3 regions of the Phytobacter cepae genome follow, and region 2 is predicted to be linked to each of the others. Evidence: predicted binding sites of a transcription regulator. Region 2 holds the regulator's gene; each other region holds the start of a gene.
The links. Region 2 encodes Fur, which represses iron uptake genes when iron is present. Its sites were predicted from a motif close to ATAATAATGAGAACNACTATCAA; they were not measured.
Positions count from the first base shown of each region.

Region 1: ACUY4Q_RS10530 (TonB-dependent receptor domain-containing protein) is a predicted target of Fur. The motif match lies at 5,509-5,531, and genes of this name have one in related genera.
Region 3: exbB (tol-pal system-associated acyl-CoA thioesterase) is a predicted target of Fur. The motif match lies at 6,033-6,055, and genes of this name have one in related genera.

Region 1 is NZ_CM135107.1:2,244,204-2,254,416, reverse strand. It holds gene ptsP (phosphoenolpyruvate--protein phosphotransferase) at 1-2,187, opposite strand, end outside; gene ACUY4Q_RS10535 (phosphatase) at 2,507-3,247, shown strand; gene ACUY4Q_RS10530 (TonB-dependent receptor domain-containing protein) at 3,337-5,334, opposite strand; gene ACUY4Q_RS10525 (PTS fructose transporter subunit IIB) at 5,814-6,200, opposite strand; gene ACUY4Q_RS10520 (AraC family transcriptional regulator) at 6,197-7,048, opposite strand; gene ACUY4Q_RS10515 (PTS fructose transporter subunit IIC) at 7,074-8,123, opposite strand; gene ptsP (phosphoenolpyruvate--protein phosphotransferase) at 8,148-10,213, opposite strand, start outside.
Region 2 is NZ_CM135107.1:3,568,384-3,578,596, reverse strand. It holds gene nagE (N-acetylglucosamine-specific PTS transporter subunit IIBC) at 1-1,376, shown strand, start outside; gene glnS (glutamine--tRNA ligase) at 1,550-3,217, shown strand; gene chiP (chitoporin ChiP) at 3,603-5,003, shown strand; gene chiQ (ChiQ/YbfN family lipoprotein) at 5,021-5,353, shown strand; gene fur (ferric iron uptake transcriptional regulator) at 5,418-5,867, opposite strand; gene fldA (flavodoxin FldA) at 6,155-6,685, opposite strand; gene ybfE (LexA regulated protein) at 6,820-7,128, opposite strand; gene ybfF (esterase) at 7,261-8,034, opposite strand; gene seqA (replication initiation negative regulator SeqA) at 8,217-8,768, shown strand; gene pgm (phosphoglucomutase (alpha-D-glucose-1,6-bisphosphate-dependent)) at 8,793-10,213, shown strand, end outside.
Region 3 is NZ_CM135107.1:789,202-799,414, forward strand. It holds gene ACUY4Q_RS03760 (carboxypeptidase-like regulatory domain-containing protein) at 1-192, shown strand, start outside; gene dkgA (2,5-didehydrogluconate reductase DkgA) at 228-1,055, opposite strand; gene yqhD (alcohol dehydrogenase) at 1,157-2,320, opposite strand; gene ACUY4Q_RS03775 (AraC family transcriptional regulator) at 2,516-3,415, shown strand; gene ACUY4Q_RS03780 (DedA family protein) at 3,885-4,547, opposite strand; gene metC (cystathionine beta-lyase) at 4,678-5,865, opposite strand; gene exbB (tol-pal system-associated acyl-CoA thioesterase) at 6,117-6,851, shown strand; gene exbD (TonB system transport protein ExbD) at 6,858-7,283, shown strand; gene ACUY4Q_RS03800 (cytoplasmic protein) at 7,461-7,919, opposite strand; gene ACUY4Q_RS03805 (hypothetical protein) at 7,921-8,325, opposite strand; gene ACUY4Q_RS03810 (ESA_00282 family adhesion-associated protein) at 8,429-8,935, shown strand; gene ACUY4Q_RS03815 (TIGR00645 family protein) at 9,039-9,533, shown strand; gene ACUY4Q_RS03820 (aldo/keto reductase) at 9,680-10,213, opposite strand, start outside.

The DNA.
Region 1 (10,213 bases), 1.3 Mb from region 2:
CCTGTCGCGGTTGCGGGTACGGTGATGCAGCCAAAGATTGTCAGTCATTATCTTGATGACCTCATTTTTGTCCTGAGCGTCGAGGCCACAAAAAACAAATGCTTCGCCAAGAATCGGTTTATGGCGGCTGGCGTTCACCTCCGGCGATTGCAAAATCGCTTTAACGTCGTCGGTGCGTTTGACCTTCACCACCGCCTGCGCCAGCTGCTGGCATTTGCGGTAATCCAGTTCACGCAGCGCATGCTTCACCCCCGGAATGGCGGTGGCGCTCATGCTCAACTCGTCAAAGCCCATGCCGGTGAAGAGCGGCAGGAAATCCGGACTGGCACCCAGTTCGCCACAAATGCCAATCCATTTTCCCGACCGGTGCACCTCGTCGACGGCAAACTGCATGGCGCGTAAAAAGGCGGGCGCGTAGTTGTCATAGACGTTACTGACCCGGCTGTTGCCACGATCGGCGGCAAAGAAATACTGGGTCAGATCGTTGCTGCCGACGCTGAAGAAATCCGCATACTCGGCGATTTCCGGTATCGCAAAAAGGACGGAAGGAACCTCCAGCATCACGCCCAGTTCAATAGTGTCCGAGAACGGCAGGCCTTGCTCACGCATCGCCTGCTTCACCTCCTCCAGGACCTCACGACACCAGATAACCTCATCGACGCTGGCGATCATCGGAATCATGATTTTCGCGTTGCCCGCGGCCGACGCCGTGAGAATCGCTTTAAGTTGCAGGGTGAAGAGGTCGCGATAGTGGGGATAGGTGCGCACCGCCCGGAAGCCCAGGAACGGGTTTTCCTCGTCGCCGAGACTCAGGTAGTCGACTGGTTTGTCGCCGCCAATATCAAAAGTACGGAAGATGACCGGCTTCCCCCCTGCAAGCACCGCCACGCGGGTATAGAGTTCGGCAAGCTCGGCGTAATCCGGGGACGTTTCCCGGTCCATGAAGGACATCTCGGTACGGAACAGTCCCACCCCCTCAGCACCCTGCTTAAACGCGGATTCCGCTTCTGCCAGGCTGGCAATGTTGGCGACAATCTCAACGTTGTGTCCGTCGACGGTTGTCGCCAGCTGGTTCACATTTTCCAGCATCTGCTGCTGCATGTTCCGCTGTACCGCCATCTCATTGCGGTAATAGCGCAGCACGCTGTCATCGGCGCCGGTAATCAGAATTCCGGGGTCCCCATCAATAATGATGTCCTGCTGGCCGTCCAGGTTCAGCGCCGTAAAATCAATATCCGTCAAGGTCGGAATACCCAACGAACGCGCCAGAATAGCGGTGTGTGAGGTTTTCCCGGTCGCGGTTAATACCATTCCGGCAAGATGTTTTTTATCGATACTGAGGAATTTGCTGGGCGTGAGACTGTCAGCAAAAATAATTGACGCGCTGTTAATGTCGAGGCTATTTTTCGGCAAAGACGCTTCGCCATAAATAGCCACCAGCAGCTGCGTGGTGATATCCAGCACATCCAGCACGCGTTCTTTAATATATTTACTGGATGAACGATTAAGCATTTCACAAAACGCTGCCGCTGCTGTTATGACTGCTGACCATGCATTGTTGTGTTGCTGAATATAATCAGTCATCGCCGCCTGAAATGCAGCATCAGTAATAATTGAAAGATGCGCCTGAATAATCTCGTGCTCTACGCCGGTTTTACTTTCCAGCGCGGCATGCTTTTCACATTTCAACGCTTCCAGTCCTGACAGCAGACGTGCCATTTCCGTGTCGACAGGGCCTTGTGTACCCGGATTACGCGCCAGCATCTCTTCCAGGGTCAGGCTTTGTACCACCAGCGGACGGGCAATGGCGACGCCACCGCTGACACGCGTCCCCTGGATAAAATGGGGCTGTATCTCGCGTAACGAGCGGGGCAGATACCCCGCTTCCGTTGCTGACGGCGCTTCCCGCACCTCTTCATAAGCGGGCAATTTTTTCAGCAATGCGCGTAATTTTTCTGCCTGCGCCGGTGCATCAGCGCCCTCTATAACAATGTCACACACGTCGTTAAATAAAGTATCGGTTGCGACCAGTGAGAGTGCGCTTTTTGCACTCCCCGCAAGCCCGTTGCGATTATTTTTCCAGCTCACCTCCGCCGCAAAGGTATTACAGAGCCGCTCAATATGCCCCGCTGGCCTTGCATGAATACCTTCCTTTAGCTCACATTTATAAGTTATGACTTCAGACATAACGACTCCCGAATACTTTATACGACTGCGGATGTTTTATTAGCAGGTTTAGCACCCTGCCGTTCATGTTATATATCCTTGACCGTAAACCAGCAGGTTGAAATATGAAAAAAGTGACCTTTTCTGGAAAAAACACACCAACGATGTAATTTGTGAATAGACTCACAAATAGTTGACAAAACTACTATGGGTAACGTTATTACTATTAAAACGCCTTTCTTTCTATTTATTGCCTCCCCCTAAACAGGCTACAACATTGTCATCTCCGTATTTCAGGCACCCACGCGGCCATTCGGTATCACTCACTGAGGAGTTTATGATGTACCCCGTTGACCTGCATATGCACACTGTCGCCAGCACCCATGCTTACAGCACGGTTCATGACTATATCGCCCAGGCGGTACGTAAAGGGTTACAACTTATCGCGATAACCGATCATGGCCCTGAGATGGTTGATGCGCCCCATGAGTTTCATTTCAACAATATGCGCATTCTCCCCAGGGTGGTTGACGGCGTGGGGATCCTGCGAGGCGTAGAGGCCAATATTAAAGCGAACGGCGAGACCGACTGCAGCGAGAAAATGCATGCCGCGCTGGACCTCATCATCGCGGGTTTTCATAAGCAGGTGTTTGCCCCAGCCGATATGATTGCCCACACGGATGCGCTAATCGCTGTTATCAACAGCGGCAAAGTCCACATCATCAGTCACCCCGGTAATCCGGAATACCCGATCGATATCCCTGCCGTGGTCGAGGCGGCAAAAAGCTGCAATGTGGCGCTGGAGGTCAACAACGCCTCCTTTGTGAACTCGCGCAAAGGCAGTGAGCCTCACTGCCTGAAGATTGTTTCCGCGGTGGCCGAAGCCGGGGGGATGATCTCACTGGGAACCGACGCCCATAGCGCCTTTTCGCTGGGCGATTTCACTGCCTGTCAGCACATTATCGACGCCACCGGGTTTCCGCAAAGCCACATACTCAACGTCTCGCCACAGCGGGTGCTTGCGTTTCTGGAGTCTCACGGAGGAGAGAGAATGACTGAGATTTATGCGGCACTGAAGTAATTAAAACGCAGCGTCGAGAAGCTTAGAGCCTATCCCAGGGGGCAGAGACAGCGGATGAAAACCGGAGCCCGCAGGCTCCGGCATAAGCATTAAAACTCGTAGCGGGCACCGAAGTTGTAGCGGCGGCCTTCCAGAATGGCGGCCTGATTATAAGAGGTGACATGACGCGGGTTGGCATCGAACAGGTTATACACCCCGCCCATCAGGGTGATGTTCTTATTGAGGTGGTAGCGCACCCCGGAGTCAACCAGCGCATACGCCTCGGTGGAGGTGGATTTGCCTAAATCCGGCGTATTACTGCGCCAGCTTGCTTTAGTCCATAGCTCAAGGTCGTTAGCCGCATTCCACGTGAGCGAGACGTTCGCCATGCTGGTCGGGTACTCGTTAAGCGCATAGCCTTTATAGGTTCCGCTCTTCTGTTCGCTATGGGTGTAGGTGTAGTTGGCGTTGGCTTTAAGCGCATCGGTCACCTGCCAGTCGCCGTTCAGCTCAAGACCATAGATTTCGGCGTCGCTGACGTTAAAGTACTGCGAAACGCTATCCGCAAGATAACCGTTGTACTGACACTGGTGCGTGTCCGTGGTGGTACAGATCGTATAGTCACTGATTTTGTTTTTAAACTTGGTGTAAAAGAGGGTCGCATCCACGGCCAGGGCATCCTGCTGCCAGTAAACGCCGACTTCGGTGTTGACGCTCTCTTCCGGTTTCAGGTCATCGTTACCAATGCCGATTTCAGAGTAAGGATAGGCCCCGTACACGCTGGTGAAACCGGAGTTATTCTCGCGCAGATCCGGTTTTTTATACCCGGCGGATACCCCCCCTTTCAGCGCCCAGTTTTCGTCAATCGTCCAGTTGCCGTAAAGTTTTGGGGTGACGTGATAGCCAAAGTAGCTGTCGTGATCCAGGCGTGCCGAGGTGGTGAGCGTAAAGTCCGGCACCATCATCCAGGCATCTTCCGCAAACAGCGCCCAGCCGTCACGATCGATTTTACTGACCGGCGTGACCCCCGGTGCGACTTTATCGGCAATACCGAAAGTGTCATTCAGTTCATTACGGGTGAAGTTGGCCCCCACCGTCAGCTTGTGATCGCCGAGGGTAAAGGTGTTTGCGCTGTTAGCTTCGAAGTTGCGCTGTTCGATAAACTGCGATGACATGCCCGGTACGCGATATTCAGTCCGTGCTTTCTCATAGCTGACAAAATTCTTCACCTCTACCAGATCATCGCCATACCAGGCGTGCTGGGAAAGCGAGGCCGCATCACGATCAAAGCCCCAGTACCACTGCTTATCGTTGTGGCTTTTCTCCTGATGCCCGCGTGAAGCATTCAGCTCCCAGAGCTGAGTATCAATCGGCGACATCGACACGGTTGCGTCGACGTTGCCGGCCTGGTGCTTAACGAAACGCTCGTCATTCACGCTGTCGTCGTCACGGCGGTCAAGGTAATCGGCCCCGACGCTCACCCCCAGTTTGCCAGGGATTATCGGCCCCATGATAAAAGCGTTAGTCTGGTTGGTGTTTCCGTACTCACTTTTCTCCTGGAGGTAATAATTGTCCTCCAGCACGCCGGTCCATTTATCGAGATTAAAGGCTTTTTTAGTGATGACGTTGACCACGCCGCCAATGGAGTCAGAGCCGTAAAGCGAGGACATCGGCCCTCGGATGACCTCGACGCGTTCAATAGCCGCAAGTGGCGGCATAAAGTTCGCCTCCGCGCCAATATGGTGACCATAAGGACGGGATTCACGCGTCCCCTGCTTGATGCCGTTCACCATGTAAGCCGTATAGCTTGTTCCCATGCCACGCATCTGTACGTCACCGGACGCCAGGCTACCGGTTCCGCTCCCGGTCAGTACGCCCGGCATTTCGTGCAGCGCCTCAGTGACGTTCTGGTTCGAACGCGTGTTGAGCGCTTTCTCGTCGACCACCGAAATGGTTGCCGGGGCTTCGCGCCGCTCCTGACTGAATCCGGTGGCAGTTACCACCATCTCATCTTCGTTTTTTGTGTCGTCATCTGCGGCAAAAACAGCGGCCGGAAGGTTACTGAGGGCGAGCGCTATCGCCACGGCCATGCGTGTCTGGGTAGTCACTGAAGCGTCCTTAAAGTGGGGTGAAATCGAGAGTGAGTCGCTGGGTTGCGTAACGGTCTTCGCGATGTCGCATTGACGCAGGATGCCACTGTAATAGCAGGCATCTCTGGCGCTGATTTTTTAATCATTTGTGAAGACACGTTATTATTCTTTACCGTTGTTTACGTTTTGCAAATGGTAATCAATCTTAATATCATTTGCAATTATGATGTAATAATCAGGCAAAGTCCGTGGCATGCTTTTTCAGGCAGGGGCGTGGAATATTCGCTGTCGCCCGATTCCCTTCCCCACCTCGGAGGAATCCCCAGCACCATTACGTTTTACAGCGATATCACGGTGAAATGAGAATAAAACGGTCACCCTGGCCCTCTCCCCGGTGGGGCGAGGGGACCTATAGTGCTGGCATTTTTTTGTGGGGATTCCTCAGCCCCACCTGGCACGGGGCCGAGGGGAAACCGGGTCGGGCTTTAGGCTTTTAATTACAGTTCTATGATCTTTCCGCGTGGGAAATGAAGTATTTTGCGGATGGTGCTGACAACCTCTTCCGGGCTTAATAACAGCGCGTTGATCCTCACGTTAAGGATACGGCAGCCTGTAAAGCGATCCTGGTTATCGATTTTGATATCGGAGGCGATAAGGACAAGATCGGCGGCAATAATATCCTTCTCGGTAATCGTATTTTTGATACCGAATACCCCCTGGGTTTCAATCTTGATGGCGAAACGGTGTGCTTTTGCCAGTTTCTCCAGTTGCTCTGCTGCCATATAGGTATGCGCCACGCCGGTTGCGCAGGCGGTCACTGCGACGATAGTCAGCTTATGGTCGCCTGTGCTCTGCAAAGCATCATCTTTCTCTGGACGGGTCATAACATACTCGCTCCCTTATTTTTGCGTCGGTACTCAAGTGGGGTACAGTCATTGATGTCTCGAAAAACCTTGCAAAAGTAATTTGCATCGGTAAATCCGCACTTATCTGCGACGTCATTTATTTTTAAATTTGTATTGGTCAATAATGTTCTCGAACGGGAAATACGCACCTGCTTGAGGTACTCATTAAACCGGGCATCGGCCTCTTTAGAAAAAAGACGCGACAGGTAACCCGGTGAAATATTAAAGGCATCGGCCACGCTCTCGCGGCTGATATCCGAGCTGTAATGGGTATCAATATGTTTTTTGATCTCATCAAGCAGCGAAACCGGGCCTTTGTGGTTGTCCAGCCCTTCCGTCACCTGGTAGAGAATGTCGTTAAGCAAGGCGTACACAATATGGGCGAAGGTTTCGCCAGTGGTGTTCTGGCTCCAGGCAAGGGACTCAGCGAGTTCCAGCAGGCGATCGCGCACGGTACTGCTGGAGTTTTGCAGGTTAAACTTCTCCACCTCTTTAAACTGCTGCCCGTCCCAGTTACTGATGCTAAAACCCACATCCTGTTTCCAGAAAACGATCGACATGCAGATGACCGGGCTATCCCATTGGGGTGAATTCCAGCCATTGGCTGGAATATAGGTAATAGAACCGACCGGACGGGCATATTTGACGACCCTGTCGGTCCCTTTCGGGATAAGCATGCTCATCACCCCTTTTACCGCCAGCTCAATTCGCGGTACATGCAGGTGGTAGGCCATGGCGGGCGGTTGCGCGTTGCCGTTGGCCACCAGAATGGACTCACCACCGGCACACAGGCTGCTAAATTCACTGAGGATCGACTGTATAAACACTTACCATCCTTCTCGGTTCACAGGTTCAGGTCACTTTCATTGCGTCTTTGCGCGATTTTTGCCGCGGGCTTAAGGTCGATTTCAAAATCTTTACGGCGACCGCCGTTGTAACCGTGCCGCAAATAATTGCGAAGACGTAGCCGACCGGGTTACCAATAATGGGCAAAACGATTAACCCACCCCAGGGCGCGGCCCCGGTCGCCCCCAGCCATAATGACAGCACCGATGCGACAGCACTGCCGGTGACAATAGCGGGGATCACCCGTACCGGATCGGTGGCTGCAAACGGGATTGCCCCTTCGGTAACCCCCATCAGCCCCATAATGACCGCCGGTTTGCCCGCTTCGCGCTCCACATCGTTAAACACGCTCTTAAACATAAAGGTGGCCAGCGCCAGTCCAAGCGGCGGTGTGCACACGGCAGCGGCCACGGCGGCCATCAGTTGCGGATTGGTGGAGATCAAGGCAACGGCGAAGAAAAAGGCGGTTTTGTTCATCGGACCGCCCATGTCGACGGCGATCATCCCGCCCAGCACGCAGCCGATGATCAGCGATGAAGCACTTTGCATATCCGATAACCAGAGGCTGAGTGCTTTCATCAACCAGGCTATAGGGTCGCCAATGATGTAGTACACGGTCATGCCGGTCAGAAAGGTCCCTAACAGCGGAATAATGAAAATGGGCAGGATCATGCGCAAAAAAAGGGGGATCTTCAGACGTTCAATGATATTCAGCAGGACATACACCACCAGCCCCGCGATGATACCTGCCAGCATTCCCCCTAAAAATCCGGCACCCATCTGGCTTGCCATCAGCCCGCCAATCGCCCCCGGCGCAATTCCGGGTTTATCGACCATCGAATAAGCAATAAACCCGGCCAGAATGGGAATAAACAGGGTCAGACCAGCGACACCCACTTCGGCCATCGCTTTAAGAAAACCCGTCTCAGGCATGGCGGCTTTGCCATTGAACATGACGGCAAGCGCGAGCAATACACCGCCCGCAACGACAAAGGGGATCATGTATGACACGCCGGTCATAAAGTGCCTTTTGGTATTTTTTAGCAGCTTCAGCATATCCGCCTCATCTTTGTAGGGTACTCAGAACGTCAGGGTTCTGCTCAGCAGGCGGTACAGGGCCTGCGGATCGGTTGAGTTTTTTGTCTTTTTTATAAAGTCATCATTCATCAGCATCCGTGCGAGGGTGGAAAAATACCTCATGTGTTCAGCATCGGGGGCACTTTCACTGATGGTGAGCATAAAAATCGTGTCCACCTCCTGGCCGCCCCAGAAGACGGGTCTGGCAAGCGTTGCCACGCTAATAGAGGAGTCACTGGCGTGGCGCGATCGGGCGTGAGGAATGGCTATCCCCTGCCCGGCAACCGTGGGAAATGGCGCTTCACGACGCCAGACGTCATCGCATAATTGGTGGCGGTTATCGGTACGCTGATGCAGCCAGAGGTTATCCACCATCCTCTTGATGGCATCGTTCTTATCCCTGGCGTCCAGTTCCCATAGCACCAGTTCCGGTGCCAGCACGGGCTTTGGTGAAACCGCATAAACGTCCGGCGACAGCAGCCGCTCTTTCACTGTCGCCGAACGTTGTGCTTGCATCAATGCGCCTGCCAGCGTCCGGCATTTGTGATAATCCAGTTCCCGCAATGCCTGCTTGATGACGGGAATCGATGGACCATTAATGCTCAGCTCATCAAAGCCCATGCCGACCAGGACAGGCAGAAACGCACCGCTGGCGGCCATCTCTCCGCACAGTCCAATCCATTTTCCCGCCCGATGCACCTCCTCGACTGCAAACTGCAGGGCGCGCAAGAAGGCCGGGGCGTGATTATCGTATATGTCTCTGACCTGCGTATTGCCGCGATCGGCGGCAAAAAAGTACTGCGTCAGGTCGTTGCTGCCAATGCTGAAAAAATCGGCATACGCCGCCATGTCAGGTATTGAAAAGAGCACCGACGGCACCTCAAGCATGACCCCAAGTTCGATGCTGCTATCAAAGGCGACGCCCTCTTCACGCAATTGCGCTTTTGCCTGCTCAAGCTGGGCACGACACCAGATAATTTCCTCGACGTGCGCGACCATCGGAATCATGACCTTCGCGGCCCCCACGGCCGATGCGGCCAGAATCGCTTTCAGTTGCTGCATAAAAAGCCCGTGAAGCGTTGGATAGGTGCGTACCGCCCTGAAACCCAGAAACGGATTTTCCTCTTTCTCCCGCGCCAGCCAGGCAATCGGTTTGTCGCCGCCGATATCAAAGGTCCGAAAAATCACGGTTTTCCCGCGAGCCGCATTCATGACCTGGGAATAGAGCGCCAATAGTTCGTGATAATCCGGCGAGGAGGTTCTCTCCATAAACGACATTTCGGTACGAAACAGACCGATACTCAGCGCCCCATTTTCGAAGGCCAACGTCGCCTCTTCGGGACGGGTAATGTTGGCCGCAATTTCTACCGGGTGCCCGTCAGCGGTCACCGCAGGCGCCTGCACGTTCGCTAACATCCGCTGCTGCATGTCGTGGCGCACCTGTCTTTCGTTGCGGTAGTAGTGCAGCACCTGTTCAGTGGGTGTGGCAATGATCCCGCCGAGATCGCCATCCAGCACGATGTCCTGCTCCGGGCGCAGCGTGAAATCGTGAAAGTCGATGTCTGCAAGGGCTGGAATGCCTGATGCCCGTGTCAGAATAGCGGTGTGCGAGGTTTTTCCGCCGCTGGAGAGAACGATGCCCGCCAGCCACTGTTTATTGAGCGCCAGAAACTGGCTGGGTGTCAGGCTATTGGCAAAGACCACAGACGGACGATGCAGGATTAAAGGAGGCTGAGAGACCGCCTCTGCGCCGTACATGTGGGTTAATAGCTGAAGCGCTATATCAAAAACATCCAGCGTGCGCTCATTGATGTAGCGGCTCGTCGATTCGCTTAGCGTCTCGCATGTCGCCATGGCCGCCTGCACCACCGCCGACCAGGCGTTCTCGTTGGCATTGATGTAGCCCATCAGGGTGTCAAGAAACTGGGGATCGGTAACCAGTGAAATGTGGGCCTGCAGAATGTCATGTTCCAGGCTGCGGGAGGTGTTCAACAATGCCTCTTTCTGGCGGCGAATCCGCTGCAGGCCTTTGCTGATGCGCGCTTTTTCATCCTCAGGTGAAAACGGGC
Region 2 (10,213 bases):
TGAACTCCGTATTCTGGTTCGACGTAGCGGGTATCAACGATATTCCTAACTTCCTCGGTGGCGCGCAGTCTATCGCTGCAGGTAAAGCTGAAATCGGGATTACAGGTCGTTATCAGGCGGGCTTCTTCCCAATCATGATGTTCGGTCTGCCGGGTGCAGCACTGGCTATCTACCAATGCGCACGTCCAGAAAACAAAGCCAAAGTTTTGGGTATTATGATGGCGGGTGCCTTTGCCGCCTTCTTTACCGGGATTACTGAACCGCTGGAGTTCTCCTTCATGTTCGTGGCGCCGGTACTGTATTTCATCCATGCAGTGCTGACCGGTATTTCCGTGTTTATCGCTGCGACCATGCAGTGGATTGCCGGTTTCGGGTTCAGTGCGGGTCTGGTGGATATGGTGCTCTCGTCACGTAACCCCCTGGCCGTACACTGGTACATGCTGATTCTGCAAGGCCTGGTATTCTTTGTTATTTACTACGTGGTGTTCCGTTTCACCATTCTGAAATTCAACCTGTTGACGCCGGGCCGTGAACTGGCTGTTGCGGGTGACGAAGCTGATGGTCGGGACGTCAACGTGAGCGCAGGTTCAGAGCAGGATGTTGCAGGTCTGGCTCGCCAGTACATTGCCGCTATCGGCGGTTCTTCTAACCTGACCGGTATTGATGCCTGTATCACCCGTCTGCGTCTGAATGTAAAAGACTCTGCGCTGGTGAATGAAGCGATGGCGAAACGTCTTGGTGCGACCGGTATTATTCGTCTGAATAAAACCAGCGTGCAGATTATCGTCGGCTTTGTGGCTGAGAAAATCGCGAACGCGATGAAGACTGCGGGCAACGTACCTGCCGCTGATACGGCAGCCCCGGTTGCGCCAGTGACGGCTGCAGCGGTTAAGCCTCAGGCGGTGCCTAACGCATCCGTCATTGCAGAACTGGTCTCCCCGATTACCGGCGATGTCGTTTCTCTGGATGAAGTGCCGGATGAAGCCTTCGCCAGCAAAGCGGTCGGTGATGGTGTGGCGATTAAACCGACAGACAAAGTGGTTGTCGCTCCGGCAGCCGGGACCATTGTGAAAATTTTCAACACGAATCATGCGTTCTGTCTCGAAACCGAGAAAGGGGCGGAGATCGTGGTTCATATGGGTATTGATACCGTCGCGTTGGGCGGCCAGGGCTTCTCCCGCCTGGTTGAAGAGGGTGCCGTTGTGGTTGCCGGCCAGCCAGTCCTCGAAATGGACCTGGACTACCTGAACGCAACAGCACGTTCGATGATTAGCCCGGTCGTTTGCAGCAACATCGACGACTTCTCGGGTCTGGTACTTAAAGCGCAAGGGTCGGTCGTTGCAGGGCAAACGCCGCTGTATGACATCAAAGGCTAATGACTTAACCCGTTAGCATTATCAAAGCGGCAGAGGATTTCCTCTGCCGCTTTTTTTTGCCGCCGTTTCACGCTTCCGCTTTGTATATATTTTCCGTAACTAAGGGTTGTCTCCAGGACCCGCTTATAAGATCATGTGCCGTTATACGTTGTTTACGCTTTGAGGAATCTACGATGAGTGAGGCTGAAGCCCGCCCGACAAACTTTATTCGTCAGATCATTGACGAAGATCTGGCCACTGGTAAGCATAATTCTGTTTGCACCCGTTTCCCGCCAGAGCCGAATGGTTATCTGCACATTGGTCATGCTAAATCTATCTGCCTGAACTTTGGCATCGCCCAGGATTACAACGGACAGTGCAATCTGCGCTTCGATGACACGAACCCAGTAAAAGAAGATATCGAGTACGTTGAGTCTATAAAACATGACGTAGAGTGGTTGGGTTTCCACTGGTCCGGCGATGTGCGTTATTCCTCTGACTATTTCGATCAACTGCACCAGTATGCGGTTGAACTGATCAACAAAGGGCTGGCGTTTGTTGATGAACTCTCCGCTGACGAAATCCGCGAATATCGTGGTTCGCTGACCGCACCGGGCAAAAACAGCCCGTTCCGCGATCGCAGCGTGGAAGAGAACTTGGCGCTATTCGAAAAAATGCGCGCGGGTGGCTTCGAAGAGGGTAAAGCCTGCCTGCGTGCTAAAATCGACATGGCATCGCCGTTCATCGTGCTGCGCGACCCGGTGCTCTACCGCATTAAGTTTGCCGATCACCACCAGACCGGCAGCAAATGGTGCATCTACCCGATGTATGACTTCACCCACTGCATCAGTGATGCGCTGGAAGGGATTACCCATTCTCTGTGTACGCTGGAGTTCCAGGACAACCGTCGCTTATACGACTGGGTACTGGACAACATCTCTATTCCGGTTCATCCGCGTCAGTACGAATTCTCGCGTCTGAATCTGGAATACACCGTGATGTCCAAGCGTAAGCTGAACCTGTTGGTCACCGACAAGCACGTTGAAGGCTGGGACGATCCACGTATGCCGACCATCTCTGGCCTGCGCCGTCGTGGTTATACTGCGGAGTCTATTCGTGAATTCTGCAAACGCATTGGCGTGACCAAGCAGGATAACACCATCGAGATGGCCTCTCTTGAATCCTGCATTCGTGAAGATCTGAACGAAAACGCGCCACGTGCGATGGCCGTTATCGATCCGGTTAAACTGGTTATCGAGAACTATCCTCAGGGCGAAAGCGAAATTGTGACCATGCCGAATCATCCGAATAAACCGGAGATGGGCAGCCGTGAGGTTCCGTTTAGCGCAGAGATTTGGATCGATCGCGCCGACTTCCGCGAAGAAGCCAACAAGCAGTACAAGCGCCTGGTGATGGGCAAAGAAGTGCGCCTGCGTAACGCCTATGTGGTGAAGGCTGAGCGTGTGGAGAAAGATCCCGACGGCACTATCACCACCATCTTCTGTACTTATGATGCGGACACCCTGAGCAAAGATCCAGCGGATGGCCGTAAAGTGAAAGGCGTCATTCACTGGGTGAGTGCGGCCCACGCGCTGCCGGTTGAAATCCGTCTTTATGACCGTCTGTTCAGCGTGCCAAACCCAGGCGCCGCTGAAGATTTCCTCTCGGTGATGAATCCGGAATCTCTGGTCGTTAAACAGGGTTATGCTGAGCCGTCATTGCAGTCTGCCGCAGCCGGTAAAGCTTACCAGTTTGAGCGTGAAGGTTACTTCTGCCTCGATAGCCGTTATGCAACAGCTGATAAGCTGGTCTTCAACCGCACCGTGGGTCTGCGTGACACCTGGGCGAAAGTCGGCGAGTAATTAACGCGCGACTTTATCTGAACGCCGCCCCGTGCGGCGTTTTTTTATTCTTCCCATCTGAAATTTTAATAATTGTCTGTGATTGACATGAAAAGTTGTTTTAATTTTTTCATTCTCATCCTTCATTTTCCCGATTATTTAACGCGATAAATTACCATTCCCAACTGTTATTCCACGTCTGCGCCAAAACGGATTGAAATCTGTGTTCCTGGTCATATTCCTGATGCTCATTCAGGTAAAGTGCTTGATCATTCATGCGGGCAAAAATAATCTTGATTCGTGGTGTGAAACAAGTTTTTAGCACTCACAGCTATTCCCTGGTTTTAATTTGTTGCTGAATGCCTTTGCACAGCACTTTTGTTTTTTTAGTCAAAGAGGAACAATTATGATCGCGTTTGTCGCTAAACGTAAGGCGATAGCGTTAGCTATTGCCAGCACAACAGCAATATCAGGTTTAATGATAACCCCTGCGGTAAATGCCGAAGGTTTTGTCGATGATTCAACGCTTACCGGCGGGGTGTATTACTGGCAGCGTGAACGCGATCGTAAGGACGTCACCGACGGTAATAAATATAAAACAAACCTTGCACACTCAACCTGGAATACTAACCTCGATTTCCAGTCCGGTTATGCAGCAGATATGTTCGGTATCGATATTGCCGCGTTTGCGGCAATCGAAATGGCAGAGTCATCCGGCAGTGCACACCCTAATGAAATGGCGTTTTCCAATAGTCACAAAGTCTATGACGAAGACTGGGCGGGCGACAGAAGTGGGGCCAGTCTTTATACCGCGGCGGCAAAATTTAAATATGGTCCGGTATGGGCGCGAGCGGGTTACATTCAGCCAACGGGGCAGACACTGCTGGCCTCCAACTGGAGCTTTATGCCGGGTACGTATCAGGGTACGGAACTAGGTGCAAAACTTGATTATGAAGATTGCGGTGCACTGAGTTTCTCGTATATGTGGGCCAATGAATATAAAGCCCCCTGGTACAACGAAACCGATTATTTCTATCAAAATGATGGCGTGAGCAAGATTGATTATGTCCATTCACTCGGCGCGCAATATGATTTTAAAAACGATCTCATTTTAGAAGCGGCATTTGGTCAGGCGCAGGGCTATGTTGACCAATACTTTGCAAAAGCCAGTTATAAATTTGATATTGCGGGCAGCCCATTGTCGACAAGCTATCAGTTCTACAGCTCACGCGATAAAGCATCTAATCACACCATCAATGATATTTATGACGGTACGGCCTGGTTACAGGCACTGACCTTTAATTATACCGCAGGGCCTGTCGATTTACGTCTTGAGGGAACATGGGTCAAAGCCGATGGTCGCCAGGGATATTTCAATTCGCGTATGACGCCGCTTTATGGCTCGTCAAATGGCCGACTGGATATCTGGTGGGATAATCGTTCTGACTTTAACGCCCATAATGAGAAAGCGGTATTTGTTGGCGCTATGTATGATCTTAAAGATTTAAATCTTCCGGGCTGGGCGGTAGGCGCATCCTATGTGTATGGCTGGGATGCCAAGCCATCCAACGTTTCCTCTGGCGACCAATACTATAAAGCCAATAATTCAATTAAGGAATCCGCTTACAGCCTCGACGTCGTTTACACCCTGCAGGATGGTCTGGCGAAAGGGACGTTATTTAAACTGCACTTCACGCAGTTTGATAACCACTCTGATATTCCAAGCTGGGGCGGTGGTTACAACAACATCTTCCAGGATGAGCGCGATGTGAAATTTATCGTGATCGCACCGTTTACGATTTTCTGATGCGAGAGAAGGGCAAAATGAAAAAAAGCATAATGATTCTGTTTATGACCCTGGGACTTGCTGGCTGCGTACAGCAACCCTCAGCGCCGAAAGAAGATATGCGTTTGAGAGCAGCTTACAGTGCCTGCATTAACACCGCAGAAGGATCGTCGGAAAAACTTGAAGCCTGCCGTAGCGTGTTAGACGTGTTGAAGTCAGAAAAGGCACATCAACAGTTTGCTCATGAAGAATCCGTCCGTACACTGGATTATCAGCAGTGTCTGGACGCCACGCATACGGGCAATGGTCAGGCGGTAAAAGCGAACTGCGATCGTATCTGGCAGGAAATTCGCAGCAACAATACGCCGTAGACACTCTTTTTGTACCACCAATAAAAAAGCCAACCGGAGGTTGGCTTTTTACGTTTACGGAAGATTACTTCGCAATCTCGTGGGCGTTTTCATCGCTGCGGCAATCGCCTTCAGCGCAGTGGCCATAGAGGTACAGGCTATGGTTCGTCAGGCGAATGCCGTGTTGAGAGGCGATTTCACGCTGGCGAGCTTCAATGGAGTCATCACTGAATTCAATCACTTTGCCGCAATCGAGGCAAATCAAGTGATCGTGGTGATGTTGCTGAGTCAGTTCGAAGACAGATTTGCCGCCTTCAAAATTATGACGGGTTACGATCCCGGCATCATCAAACTGGTTCAGAACACGGTAAACCGTGGCCAGCCCGATCTCTTCGCCCATGTCAATCAGGCGCTTATATAAATCTTCCGCACTGACATGATGGTTGTCCGGCTCCTGAAGCACTTCCAGGATTTTCAAGCGAGGAAGCGTGACTTTCAGGCCGGCCTTCTTTAATGCGGTATTGTTGTCAGTCATGCGGAATCTGTCCTGTTGCTAAACGGTTCGCTCCCCAAGGGGAAGCTACAAGGAATGCACTGGGAAATGCGTCTCATTATAGAACTGCCATGTCTAAATGAAAACTGCAAGCCCTCAAGTAAAGTAAGCGTATAAAACGTGGTAGTGCCAACAAAGTCCGTTGCGCTACCCGTTTTAACCAGGCCATATTGTACAGTGCTGGCGGCAAAAGTTAAAAAAATGTAGCAATTATTTCCATTGGTTTTAACTATCGATCTGGCGCAACCCGCAGGATGCGCCAAACAGCATCAGGCATTGATGATATCGTTAAGATTCAGCTCTTCGGAAATCTGTTTAACCCATTTATCCACGCGTGCAGCGGTCAGTTCTGGTTGACGATCTTCGTCAATGGCCAGCCCAACAAAATGGTCATCATCGGCAAGGCCTTTAGAGGCTTCAAAGTGGTAGCCTTCGGTCGGCCAGTGACCCACAATCACCGCGCCACGTGGTTCGATGATGTCACGAATTGTCCCCAGCGCATCACAGAAGTACTCTGCATAATCTTCCTGGTCACCACAGCCAAACAATGCGACTAACTTGCCATTGAAATCAATGTCTTCCAGCGTCGGGAAAAAATCATCCCAGTCACACTGCGCTTCGCCGTAATACCAGGTCGGGATGCCAAGCAGCAGAATGTCATAGCCTTCCAGATCCTCTTTGCTGCTCTTTGCAATGTCGTGTACATCTGCAACGTCTTTACCAAGCTGTGCCTGGATCATCTTTGCGATGTTTTCGGTATTACCGGTGTCGCTGCCGAAAAAAATGCCAGTGATTGCCATGAGTAAAATAACCTCTTGAAACTTAATGATATGGTGGTGGCGTTTAGCCCACGGATAAGGGCAATCATAGCAGATCAGAGAAGCACGCGGAAACTGCAATCGCGTCGGACTGCACTCTCTGCTACATGAAAACGTTATTCAGATGAAGAATCAGAGGAATCAATGCTGTTCAGCGCTTTTAGCTGCTCCAGCAACATCTCTTCGATGAGTTCGCTGCGACTCATTTGACGCGCGTCAGCCAGGGCGTTTAATGCGTCAACGGCCTCCGCGTTGATTTTCAGTTCGACGCGTTTAAGCCCACGAAATTTATCGCGTTTAAGCTGATTGCGTTTGTTAATGCGCAATTGCTCGTCGCGAGAGAGCGGATTGGTTTTAGGACGTCCCGGGCGACGCTCATTCGCGAACAGATCTAGGGTCGTGCGGTCCGTTTGTTCTTTAGCCATGATTTAAGAAATACTACGGGAAGTACAAGCAATCGAGCCTGAGCCCGGGTTGATTAGCGCGCCATCATACATCAGGGAGGCAGGGACGCCAACGCCCGGGCGCGTTATGATGACCGAGCGCCGGGTTTTTAATCAGTTTGTCTTTTCAGCAAGATAACGACGAATAGCGCGCAAAACCGCTTCCGGCTTTTCCGCATGCACCCAGTGTCCGGCACCGGCAATGACATGCGCCTTCGCCTGCGGAAACTGTTTAAGCAGAGGCTGACGATACTGCTCGGTCACGTAAGGGGAGTTGCCACCGGGGATGAACAGGGCAGGGTGGTCCCAGACCGGCACCTCTTCCCAGCCGACAATGTGGGGGTACTGCTCCCACAGCACGGGGACATTAAAGCGCCATTGCCCGTCAACAAAGGACTTCAACAAAAATTGAATCACCCCTTCTTCATCGATGACGGTGCGCATCACGGTGGCCGCTTGTTGTCGCGTCGTGGCCCCGGCATCCGTCACCGCATTGATAGCAGCAAAAATCTCATCGTGGCGACGCACGGCATAATCCACGGGGGCAATATCAATCGCTACCAGTCCGTCAATACGTTCCGGGGCAATCGCGGTTAAGGCCATGACCGCTTTCCCTCCCATTGAGTGACCGATAAAGGTGGCCCGCTCAAGGGAATGCGCGTCCAGCGTATCAACCAAATCCTGGGCCATCGCGGGGTAATTCATTTCGTCCGAACTCGCAGAAAGCCCATGATTACGCATGTCCACCTGAAGGATGTCATGGTCGCTCACAAGGTCGCGCGCCAGAATGCCAAGGTTATCCAGGCTGCCAAACAGGCCGTGGACTAACACGATGGGAGAATTGTTGTGCGATTGTTGTGCAGATTGCGCTCGGGTATTCAATTTCATGGCAAAGTTCTTTTTTTCGCTCTTTCGGATTAGGGTATTATGTTGAACATTCTGCCGCCCGGCTGCAAGGTTCAGACACAATCTAACTTAGCCGCCACTCAGGTTTAGCGCTATCCGCTGTTGAGATTTGACTTTATAATCTCAATAACTTGTATTCAGATAAGACACTGCACTGGATTAAAATGAAAACGATTGAAGTTGATGATGAACTCTACAGTTATATTGCCAGCCACACGAAGCATATTGGTGAGAGCGCATCCGACATTTTACGGCGCATGTTGAAATTTTCCGCCTCCTCTCAGCCTGCCGCCACGACGCCTGCCGCTGCAAAAGAAGCCCCTGTTACGCCGAAAGTCGAAGAGAGTAAGCCGACCAACACCGCGAAAGACAAAGTTCGTGCGGTGCGCGAGTTGCTGCTTTCTGACGAATACGCCGATCAGAAAAAAGCCGTTAACCGTTTCATGCTGGTGCTGTCTACACTCTATTCTCTGGACAACAAAGCCTTTGCAGAATCCACCGAGTCCCTGCACGGGCGTACCCGCGTATACTTTGCGTCTGATGAACAAACCTTGTTGCAAAATGGCACGCAGACCAAGCCAAAACAGGTGCCAGATACACCATACTGGGTCATCACCAACACTAATACGGGTCGTAAATGCAGCATGGTAGAACACATCATGCAGTCAATGCAGTTCCCGGCGGAATTGATTGAAAAGGTTTGCGGCACAATTTAATCCTTGCATAAGAAGGACCAGGCAATGGCTAACCATGAACGTGCGGGTCAACCTGCACAACAGAGCGATTTGATCAACGTCGCCCAGCTTACCGCGCAGTACTACGTGCTGAAACCGGAAGTGGGTAATTCTGAACATGCAGTTAAATTTGGTACGTCCGGGCATCGTGGTAGCGCAGGGCGTCATAGCTTCAACGAACAGCATATCCTGGCGATTGCCCAGGCCATCGCTGAAGAGCGCGCCAAAAACGGTATCACCGGGCCATGCTATGTGGGCAAAGATACCCACGCCTTGTCTGAACCTGCCTTTATCTCTGTGCTGGAAGTGCTGGCGGCCAACGGTGTTGACCTGGTTGTGCAGGAAAACAACGGCTTTACGCCGACGCCTGCTGTTTCCAATGCCATTCTGGTCCACAACAAAAAAGGTGGCGCGCAGGCGGACGGTATCGTGATTACCCCGTCGCACAACCCGCCGGAAGATGGTGGCATTAAATACAACCCGCCAAACGGTGGGCCGGCTGATACCAACGTCACCAAAGTGGTGGAAGACCGTGCTAATGCCCTGTTAGCCGACGGCCTGAAAGGCGTGAAACGTATTACGCTGGACGCGGCCCTGGCTTCAGGTCACGTGAAAGAACAGGATCTGGTGCAACCCTTCATTGAAGGGCTGGCCGACATCGTCGATATGGCGGCTATCCAGAAAGCCGGTCTGAAGCTTGGCGTTGATCCACTGGGCGGCTCCGGCATTGAGTACTGGAAGCGCATTGCCGAATTCTACAAGCTTGATCTCACTATCGTGAACGATCAGGTCGATCAGACTTTCCGCTTTATGCACCTCGATAAAGATGGTGTGATCCGTATGGATTGCTCATCCGAATCCGCAATGGCAGGTTTGCTGGCGCTGCGTGATAAGTTCGACCTGGCGTTCGCCAACGACCCGGACTATGACCGCCACGGCATCGTCACGCCGGCAGGGTTAATGAACCCGAACCATTATCTGGCTGTTGCCATTAATTACCTGTTCCAGCATCGTCCGCAGTGGGGCAAAGATGTGGCTGTGGGCAAGACCCTGGTCTCCTCCGCGATGATCGACCGTGTGGTTAACGATCTGGGCCGCAAACTGGTAGAAGTGCCGGTCGGCTTCAAATGGTTTGTGGATGGCCTGTTCGACGGTAGCTTTGGTTTTGGCGGCGAAGAGAGCGCAGGGGCATCCTTCCTGCGTTTTGACGGCACCCCGTGGTCTACCGATAAAGACGGCATCATCATGTGCCTGCTGGCTGCGGAAATCACCGCCGTCACCGGTAAAAACCCGCAGCAGCACTACGATGAGCTGGCCGCGCGTTTCGGTGCGCCAAGCTATAACCGCCTGGGCGCCAGCGCCACCTCCGCACAGAAAGCCGCGCTGTCTAAGCTTTCTCCGGAAATGGTCAGTGCCAGCACGCTGGC
Region 3 (10,213 bases), 2.4 Mb from region 2:
ATTACCGCACAGGGTCAGCACTACGATGAACTGCTCTCCTATCGGCTGAGTGGCCCCTTTGGCGGCGGGCCTGCTGAAATGAGCGTGGTCTGCACGTTACCGAAGACGCAGCAAGCGCCGAAGCCGGAAACCGGGGAAACCGGTGTCTGCCAGCGTGTACCGCTTAACAACGCGGATGGATCGGTAAAATAAAAAAAGCCCGGTTTGAATGCCGGGCTTGGGAGAGGTTAGCCGCCGAACTGATCCGGGTCCGGGCCGAGGCGCTTGCCCTGGTCCAGTTTGGCAATGTCGGCCAGCTCGTCTTTGTCCAGACGGAAGTCCCAGACGTCAAAGTTTTCGGCGATACGTGAGGGTGTGACCGATTTCGGAATCACCACCAGGCCGCTGTCGAGATGCCAGCGAATAACGATTTGCGCGGCGGTTTTGCCGTATTTATCCGCCAGGTCGCGAATAATCTTCTGATCAAAGACCCCTTCGCCACCCTGTGCCAGCGGGCTCCAGGACTCGGTCTGAATCTTATGCGTTGCATTCCAGGCATGTAGCTGGCGCTGCTGGAGAAGGGGATGCAGTTCAATCTGATTAATCACCGGCGTCACGCTGGTTTCATCAATCAGTTTTTGCAAATGGTGAATCTGGAAATTACAGACCCCAATGCTCTTCACCAGACCCTGTTGTTGCAGTTCGATCATCCCTTTCCAGGCGTCAACGTAGTGATCGATCGCCGGAACCGGCCAGTGCATCAAATACAGATCCAAATAATCAAGCTGCAGCTTATCAAGGCTCTCCTGCAATGCTTCATGGGGACGTTTCTGATCGTCATTCCACAGTTTTGTGGTGATAAACAGTTCGTCACGTGGGACGCCTGCACTTTTCAGCGCATCGCCAACACCGTCTTCATTTTTATACGCAGTTGCGGTATCGATGGAGCGATAACCGACTTCGAGCGCTTTGTGAATGGCGGAAACCACTTCCTCATTACCCGCTTTCCACACGCCGAGACCGAGCTGTGGCATCAGGTTGCCATCAGCAAGTTTAATCACGGTTGAATGTGTCATGCATGCCTCCTCTATGAGCTTACCGGGACGGATCCCGGTAAGGTTGTGTGCATTAAGTCTGGACGAAAAGTCCAAAAACGAAAGGCGAGGGCGTAAAAAGCTTAGCGTGCCGCTTCATAAATGCGACGGCTGACATCCAGGGTAATGTCCTGATGTTCGCCAAGTTTTGTCATGCCGTGCTCTTCCAGCTTCGCCAGCAGGGCTGGAATGGTGCTACCGTCCAGACCGTAACCGGACAGACGTGTCGGCACGCCCATCTGTTCGAAGAACCCGCGTGTGGCTTCGATGGCCGCATCGATACGGGCATCGTCAGAACCTTCGGTGATGTTCCAGACGCGCTCCGCGTACTGCAGCAGTTTGCCACGTTTGGTGTCGCGTTTTTCATTCCACAGCGCAGGCAGCACGACCGCCAGCGTCTGGGCATGATCCAGACCGTGCATGGCAGTGAGCTCGTGGCCCAACATGTGGGTTGCCCAGTCCTGCGGCACGCCAGCACCGATCAGGCCGTTCAGCGCCTGAGTGGCTGCCCACATGACGTTGGCGCGAACATCGTAGTTTTCCGGTTCCTGCAGCGCTTTCGGGCCATCTTCGATCAGCGTCAGCAGAATGCCTTCGGCGAAACGGTCCTGAATTTTGCCATTCACCGGATAAGTGACGTACTGCTCAACAGTGTGGACAAAAGCATCTACCACGCCGTTCGCGACCTGACGCGGCGGCAGGGTGTAGGTGTAAACCGGATCCAGCACCGCGAAGACTGGCTGAACGTGTTCGTTCATAAAGGCCTGCTTGTCGCCGGTGGTTTTGCGCGAAATCACCGCGCCTTTGTTGGATTCAGAACCGGTGGCCGGCAGGGTCAGTACCGAGCCCATGGGGATGGCGCTCTTAATGTCGCTGCCGCCATTTTGCAGGATTTGCCACGGGTCGATTCCGTCCGGGTAGTGGGCGGCTGCCGCGATAAACTTGGTGCCATCCAGCACCGAACCGCCGCCGACCGCCAGCAGGAAGGTGATGTTCTCTTCTTTAGCGATTTTCACTGCCTTCATCAGCGTTTCGTAAGACGGGTTCGGTTCAATGCCGCTGAATTCATGCACATCAAGTCCGTCCAGCGCGCTGTAAACCTGGTCCAGAACACCGTTTTTCTTCACGCTGCCGCCGCCGTAAGTAATGAGCACGCGGGCATTAGCAGGAATTTGTTCACGCAAATCGGCGATGGCGCCTTTGCCAAACAGAATGCGAGTGGGGGTATGAAGAGTAAAGTTGTTCATTGCTCGTTCCCTTATGTGGGTAAAAAAACGTGGCGGCGCAAAGGGCGGCCTGATGGTGCCCATTGTGGACAGCATGGGCTAACCTCTCAATGCACATTTCTGCCGATGTCTTGCCCATTTCTACATTGCGCTGGAGAAAAAGGGTAAAAGTACGCACACTGTCAGCGTCGGGAATAGTGCGTGGAGCAAGAGAATATGAACCGCGAAGAGGTTTGCCAGCAGTTAACTGAACAGATTAAATTGCTGAAAATAAACGAAAATAGTCTGAGTGAACTACTGCCGGATGTGCGTCTGCTTTACGGTACCCAGCCCGGAACACGTACCCCGGTGATGTACCAGCCAGGCATCGTTTTTCTCTTTTCCGGCCATAAAATCGGTTATATCAACGAACGTGTGTTTCGCTATGACACCAACGAATATTTGCTCCTGACCGTTCCATTGCCCTTTGAGTGTGAAACCTTTGCGACAGACGCTGTGCCGTTGGCGGGTATTCGCCTGAATGTCGATATCCTGCAGTTGCAGGAACTGCTGATGGACATTGGCGAGGATGAGCTGTTTCGTCCGTCGATGGCGTCAAGCGGCATCAACTCCGCGACGCTGTCAGATGAGATCCTGTGCGCCATTGAGCGCCTGCTGGACGTGATGGACAGGCCGCTGGATGCCCGTATCCTCGGAAAGCAGATAATCCGCGAAATCCTCTATCACGTACTGTTGGGGCCGGGAGGCGGCGCGCTGTTGGCGCTGGTCAGCCGTCAGACCCATTTCAGCCTGATTAGCCGGGTGCTGAAGCGTATTGAAAGTCAGTACACCGAAAACCTGAGTGTGGATCAACTGGCGTCTGAAGCGAACATGAGTGTTTCTGCGTTTCACCACAACTTCAAGTCCGTGACCAGCACCTCGCCGCTGCAGTATCTGAAATCTTTCCGTTTGCATAAGGCGCGGATGCTGATGATCCACGATGGCCTGAAGGCCAGTGCGGCAGCAATTCGTGTGGGATATGAAAGCCCGTCTCAGTTCAGTCGCGAATTTAAGCGCTATTTTGGCGTGACGCCGGGAGAGGATGCGGCGCGGATCCGCATGATGCAAGGGGCATGATCTTCCCCTCCGGTGCTGAGGAATCCCCAGTAATATTACGTTTTGCAGCGACAACACAGCGTAATGTGAATAAAACAGTTACCGCGATGACTGGGTCCGGCTGAAAATCGACGAAGCGTATCCGTAAGGCCGGGGCGACGCGCAGGGATGCGCGGCGAGGGCGACTTTACACGGACGTTACCTTCGCCCGTCCCCGATAAGCCTGAAGGAATACGCTAAGTGGACCGCGCCAGCGGCGATTTTCCTGGCCGGGAGCCCGGGTCGCCAGGGCGGTGGCGGTGAACCGCCCTGGCACGTTCACGGGTTCCGGCGCTACGGAAAAGCAAGGAACATAAGGTGAACGAAATGACCCTCAGAGCCGCATGTTTCCCCTCACCCCATCCCTCTCCCCAGAGAGGAGAGGGGGCTATCCATGCTCGCATTTTTTTGTGGGGATCCCTCAGCCTCCGGTGGGAGGGGAGGTGCCGCGTCAGGCAGCGCTACAGTATTTCTTTTTCACCACCACCACGATAGTTCCCACCAGACCCGCAACCAGCAGGAACACCGGCAGGATCATCAGGAAGGTCATCACCTGATCTTCATGGCGTTTGACGAAAGGGATCATGCTAATGGCATAGCCCAGGCTGGTAATCATACCGACCCAAAGCAGCGCACTCAGCCAGTTGAACAGCTGGAAGCGGCGGTTAGACAGCCCGGAGATGCCTGCCATAGTCGGCAGAATGGTGCGGATAAATGCCAGGAAACGGCCCGCCAGCAGCGCCAGTAAACCGTGTCGGTCAAACATGCAGGTCGCACGCTGATGATATTTTTCCGGCAGTTGGGCCAGCCAGCCTTTTACCACACGCGTGTTGCCCAGCCAGCGCCCTTGCAGGTAGCTCAGCCAGCATCCCAGGCTTGCCGCCGAAGTGAGGATGACCAGCGTCGATATGTAATCCATACAGCCGCGTGCGATTAGCGCACCTGCCAGCAAGAGTAGGCTGTCTCCGGGTAAAAAGGAGGCAGGAAGCAATCCATTTTCTAAAAAGAGGGTAGCGAACATCACGAAGTAGACGACGCCAACAACATGGGGGTTCGCCAGCGCTGCAAAGTCGTGTTGCCAAAGCGCAGCGATAATGTCTTGAATTACAGCCATGGACTTTCCTGTGGTACCGCTTAGAAGAGACTATTGTACGCGTTTATTGCCCGAAACACCTTGATCCCGGGCGCAATTAATACAGAGCATTCTGCTGGCGTAATCAGAATTTCCAACCAGCGCCCTCAATCTACACGATGCGCTGAAACCCTGCTGCTAAATCCTCAATTAAATCGTCAACGTTTTCTAAACCAATATGCAGGCGAATCAGCGTACCCGTGAAGTCCACCTCGGCTTCCGGGCGAATAGCGGCTATCTGTTCCGGCTGGTTAGCCAGGATCAGAGATTCAAAGCCGCCCCAGGAGTAGGCCATCGCAAAGAGGCTAAAATGGTCGAGAAAGGTGGCCAGTTCGTCCGACGTCAGCCTTTTATTGAGGACAAAAGAGAAGAGGCCGCTGCTGCCACTGAAATCCCGTTTCCAGAATTCATGCCCCTTGCTGCCGGGCAACGCCGGATGGTTAACCCGTGCGACCTGCGGATGTGAGGCCAGCCACTCGGCGACCTTGATGCTGCTTTCATGGTGCTGACGCAAACGAACGCCCAGCGTACGCAGGCCGCGACTGGTCATATAGGCGGTGTCTGCATCGACCATCTGACCCATCAGGTAGGCGTTCTCACGCAATTGTTCCCAACATCGGGCGTTGGAAACTGCCGTACCGATCATACCGTCAGAGTGACCTATCAGGTATTTGGTCGCGGCCTGGATGGAAATATCAATATCAAATTCCAGCGCCTTGAACAGAATACCCGCCGCCCAGGTGTTGTCGATCATGATTATCGCGTCAGGCGCCACGCTTCTGACGGCTTTCACAATAGCCGGCACATCGTGAACTTCCATCGTGATAGAACCCGGTGATTCCAGGAAAACGATGCGGGTGTTGGGCTGGATGAGGTCGGCAATGCCTGCGCCAATCAAGGGATCAAACCAGCTTGTCGTTACGCCCAGCTTCGCGAGAATTTTGGTGCTGAAATCCTGGGTAGGCTCGTACGCCGTGTTGGTGATGAGAATGTGATCGCCCTGCTCAACAAAGGCCAGAATGGTATTGGCGACGGCAGCCGCACCGCAAGGGAAGAGCGCGCAACCTGCGCCGCCTTCCAGTTCGCACATCGCTTCCTGCAATGAGAAGTGGGTCAGCGTGCCACGACGGCCATAGAACAGCTCACCTTTGGCGCGGTTGCGGGTCGCATGCTTTTTGGCTTCCACGGTATCGAATACCAGTGAGGAAGCGCGCTGAATCACGCTATTAACCGCCCCCTGAGTATATTTCTTGCTGCGCCCTGCATTGACCAGAGCGGTATCAATATGCTTTGCCGTCATCTTCACCCAACCTGTTTTTATACGTCTGGATGTCCAGACTACCATGATTGCCAGGCGATGCACGGTTGACCCGAAGATAAAGCATAAAATTTTCTCAATATCGCCTGGCAGGACTTTTTTACTGCGTAGGCGCAAAGAAATAGAGGGGATATTGATGCAGTATGTAAATACTAATGAGAACTACTATCAATTCGACGATGTTTTGATATTATTATGCTCAGATTTTGTGACATGCGTCCTGGAGATACACAGTGGGTAATAATTTGATGCAAACGGATCTTTCCGTTTGGGGCATGTATCAACATGCCGACATCGTGGTTAAGATTGTGATGATCGGGTTGATTCTGGCATCAGTCGTGACATGGGCCATTTTCTTTAGCAAAAGCGTGGAATTGATTTCGCAGAAGCGCCGCCTGAAGCGTGAGCAGCAACTGCTGTCGGATGTGCGTTCTCTGGATCAAGCCAGCGACGTCTCTTCTTCATTCCATGCCCGCAGCCTGAGCACTCAGCTTATTAACGAAGCGCAGAATGAGCTGTCGTTATCCGCAGGTAGCGAAGATAACGAAGGGATTAAAGAGCGTACCGGTTTCCGCCTCGAACGTCGTGTTGCCGCTACGGGCCGTCACATGGGCCGTGGCAATGGTTATCTTGCGACCATCGGTGCCATCTCCCCGTTTGTGGGTCTGTTTGGTACCGTATGGGGCATCATGAACAGCTTCATCGGTATTGCCCAGACGCAGACCACCAACCTTGCCGTTGTGGCGCCGGGTATCGCAGAAGCGCTGCTGGCGACGGCAATTGGCCTGATTGCTGCCATCCCGGCAGTGGTTATCTATAACATCTTCGCCCGTATGATCGGCAGCTACAAAGCGACGCTGGGTGATGTTGCCGCTCAGGTTCTGCTGCTACAGAGCCGTGACCTGGACCTGGCAGCCAGCTCGTCTGCAAAGCCCGTCCATACTGCCCAGAAATTACGAGTAGGTTGATGCCCCATGGCAATGCGTCTTAATGAAGATCTGGACGATAATGGCGAAATGCACGAAATCAACGTCACGCCGTTTATCGACGTTATGTTGGTTTTGCTGATTATCTTTATGGTGGCGGCACCGCTTGCCACGGTAGATGTAAAAGTCAATCTACCGGCCTCTTCGAGTCAGCCGCAGCCACGTCCGGAAAAACCCGTTTATCTCTCTGTAAAAGCCGACAACACGATGTTTATCGGCAACGATCAGGTGACGGATGAAACGATGGTGAATGAACTGAATGCGCTGACGGAAGGGAAGAAAGACACCACCATTTTCTTCCGTGCGGACAAAACCGTTAATTACGAGACCATGATGAAAGTGATGGATACCCTGCATCAGGCAGGCTATCTGAAAATCGGATTGGTGGGCGAAGAAGTCGCCGCCGCGAAGTAATGGTCTGTTCTGTCTGATACCAAGGCTGGCCCGTGTGCCAGCCTTTTTTTATTGCTGTTTTCTAATGCGTCATCGTTACTTATTTAGTCGGGCTAATGGCTATTTAAGTGATATTTAATTTACTTGAGAGACGCATTCCGCAGAATGTACAGAGGGCTGTGCAGAGGATGTACGCGTTTATTTTTTTACCGCTGAGGCTGATTTAACTTCGCTTGCCACTTCTTTGCGCGCAGGCGGCTCTTCCAGCGCAACGGTGGTGACTACCGCCGTGCGGAACTCTTCATCTGCCAGCTTACGACTGATTCGCAGCGTTGCAGCCTCTCTGGCAAGAATGTACTGGTAGTTTGCTTCCAGTCTGGCCATGATTTTTTCCTGCAGCTCAGGGCGTGATTCAATGATGGCGTTAATGGTTGCGCCGTAGATCTCTTCCTTGACCTGAATGGCATAGATTTCCCGGCGATTCTGCCATTTGAGGCGTACCAGCGCCGCAGGAATCGATACCAGTTCATGGGCTATTCGCTGGATAGTAATATTTTTGTTTTGAATTAACGCTTCAATATTTTGCTTTAAGATAAATTCATCGCTTTTATGGCTATCGAAAACCAAATAAACGTCATTATCTTCAACCTCTTTCACTTTACTCATCCCCAAGTTTATAAAACAAAGGCATATCTTTTTCGCGGGTAATGAGATTAAGCCAAATTTCATTACCTGCGTCGTTAATTTCTTTGGTCTTGTTGGCGATAATTTGACTTAATGTCTGAGCGTCAATGTCACCTTCAGCCTGCAAATCATTAAGCAGTCTGGCAAAGGTATCGATTTTAACCACGCGATATAATCGGTCTTTAATATGACGGTCGCGTTCTTCGAGTAACATATTCCGTGATTGCCCGGTATGTGTAACATTGGCTAATATGTCGGAGGCATAATCAGAGAGCGTTCTTTTTCCCTGAGTTAAATTACTGTTTTTTTCTGCTTCATCGGATTCCGGTTCAGCAGCGGAAATGTGAAAGCGAGCCGGAACCAGATTGTCGGGCAGCATTTCTAATATCCTTTAATATCAACAGGGTAGGGTAAATATAGGGGTGAGGTTCGTTGACAATATCATGGCACACTTTTAAAATCAAAAAAAATGGAGTCTGCACATGAACAGTATTTTTTATTCTGTTGTTGCTTTATTGCTGTTGACCGGCGGTGTGCTTTTATTGATGCGTGCTAACAATAAGCAACCGTCAGAGGGTGAATCACTATTGCCGTCACCGCTAACTAATCCGTTATCGAAAGAGGAAGGGGAAGACCATTTTTCAATGCTAATGAATGCCATTACCCCGGTTTGGTACTGGCGCGTTAACCATGAATATATCGACTTCCTCCATGCGACGATTAAACGAATGAACATGGCTGAGTTAAATAGTGTTCCGGGGTTATTCGAGGCGCAGCGGCGTTGTAGCGATCTCAATTCTGCGGTGTATAAGTATTACGACAATATAAAAAAGCGCTGCCTGAACGGCGAAAAAGTACTGCACTCCGATTTGGATGTGCTCAACCTGCGCCAGTGTTTCCGGGAGTTCAGTATGGAAGCGTACCCTGAACTTGTCGTACTGGTTTGGCCAGAGTACAAACGCCCTGAGGTTTCCCCGACGGATGTGTAACTCATCGGTTGGTAAATCGTTGTAAGAGGGTTGGTTCAGTGTTGCAATTTCGCTGGCAGGCTGCGGTATACTGAGTGCCGGTTATGTTATCTGACAGGACACTATGGAACGATTTCTTGAAAACGCAATGTATGCCTCGCGCTGGTTGCTCGCCCCGGTTTACTTTGGTCTGTCTCTTGCGCTGCTCGCCCTGACAGTTAAATTTTTTCAGGAGATTTTTCACGTTCTGCCCAACATTTTTAATCTGGCAGAAGCAGATCTTATCCTGACGCTACTCTCGCTGGTGGACATGACGCTGGTAGGCGGTTTGCTGGTGATGGTGATGTTCTCCGGCTACGAGAACTTTGTCTCCCAGCTTGATATCTCACCCAATAAAGAGAAGCTGAGCTGGCTGGGGAAAATGGATGCGACCTCGCTGAAGAACAAAGTGGCGGCATCAATTGTGGCCATCTCTTCCATCCATCTGCTGCGTGTGTTTATGGATGCCAAAAACGTGCCTGATAATAAACTGATGTGGTATGTGATTATCCATCTGACGTTTGTTTTGTCGGCGTTTTTGATGGGGTATCTGGATAAGCTGTCACGCGAGAAGCATTGATTGGTCTTTAGTGCATTGCCAAAGGAATTACCCAATGGCGCAAGCTTATCGGGCCTACAGGTGGTGCAATAGTGTATTGTCGTCTGTAGGCCGGATAAGGTGCTAACCGCCATCCGGCAGTAGCACCTCACACTATCAGCACATCCTCACTGCTTATCCGATGACGCTTGCCAAAGGTTAAGCTCCCCATCTGCCACGTGCTTATCAATCTGCGCCAGCTCTTCTGCGGTAAAAGACAAATTATTCAGCGCCAGCACATTCTCCTCAAGTTGCTCAGGGCGAGACGCGCCGATTAACACCGACGTTACGCGGGCATCTTTCAGCAGCCAGCTCAGCGCCATCTGCGCCATGGTCTGCCCACGTGCGGTCGCCATCTCGTTCAGCAACTTCAGGCTGCTGAGATTCTCCTCAGTCAGCATATTCTCCGTCAGACCGCGAACCTTCTTGCCCTCTTTCTGCATTCTCGAACCGTCCGGAATGCCGTTGAGGTACTTGCCAGTCAACAGCCCCTGCGCCAGTGGAGTGAACGCGATACAGCCCACGCCGTTCTCTTCCAGCGTATCCAGCAACCCGGTTTTATCAACCCAGCGGTTAAGCAGGTTGTAAGAAGGTTGATGAATAAGAAGCGGAACTTTCCACTCACGCAGCAGTTCCACCATGGTCTGCGTGCGCGGCGTAGA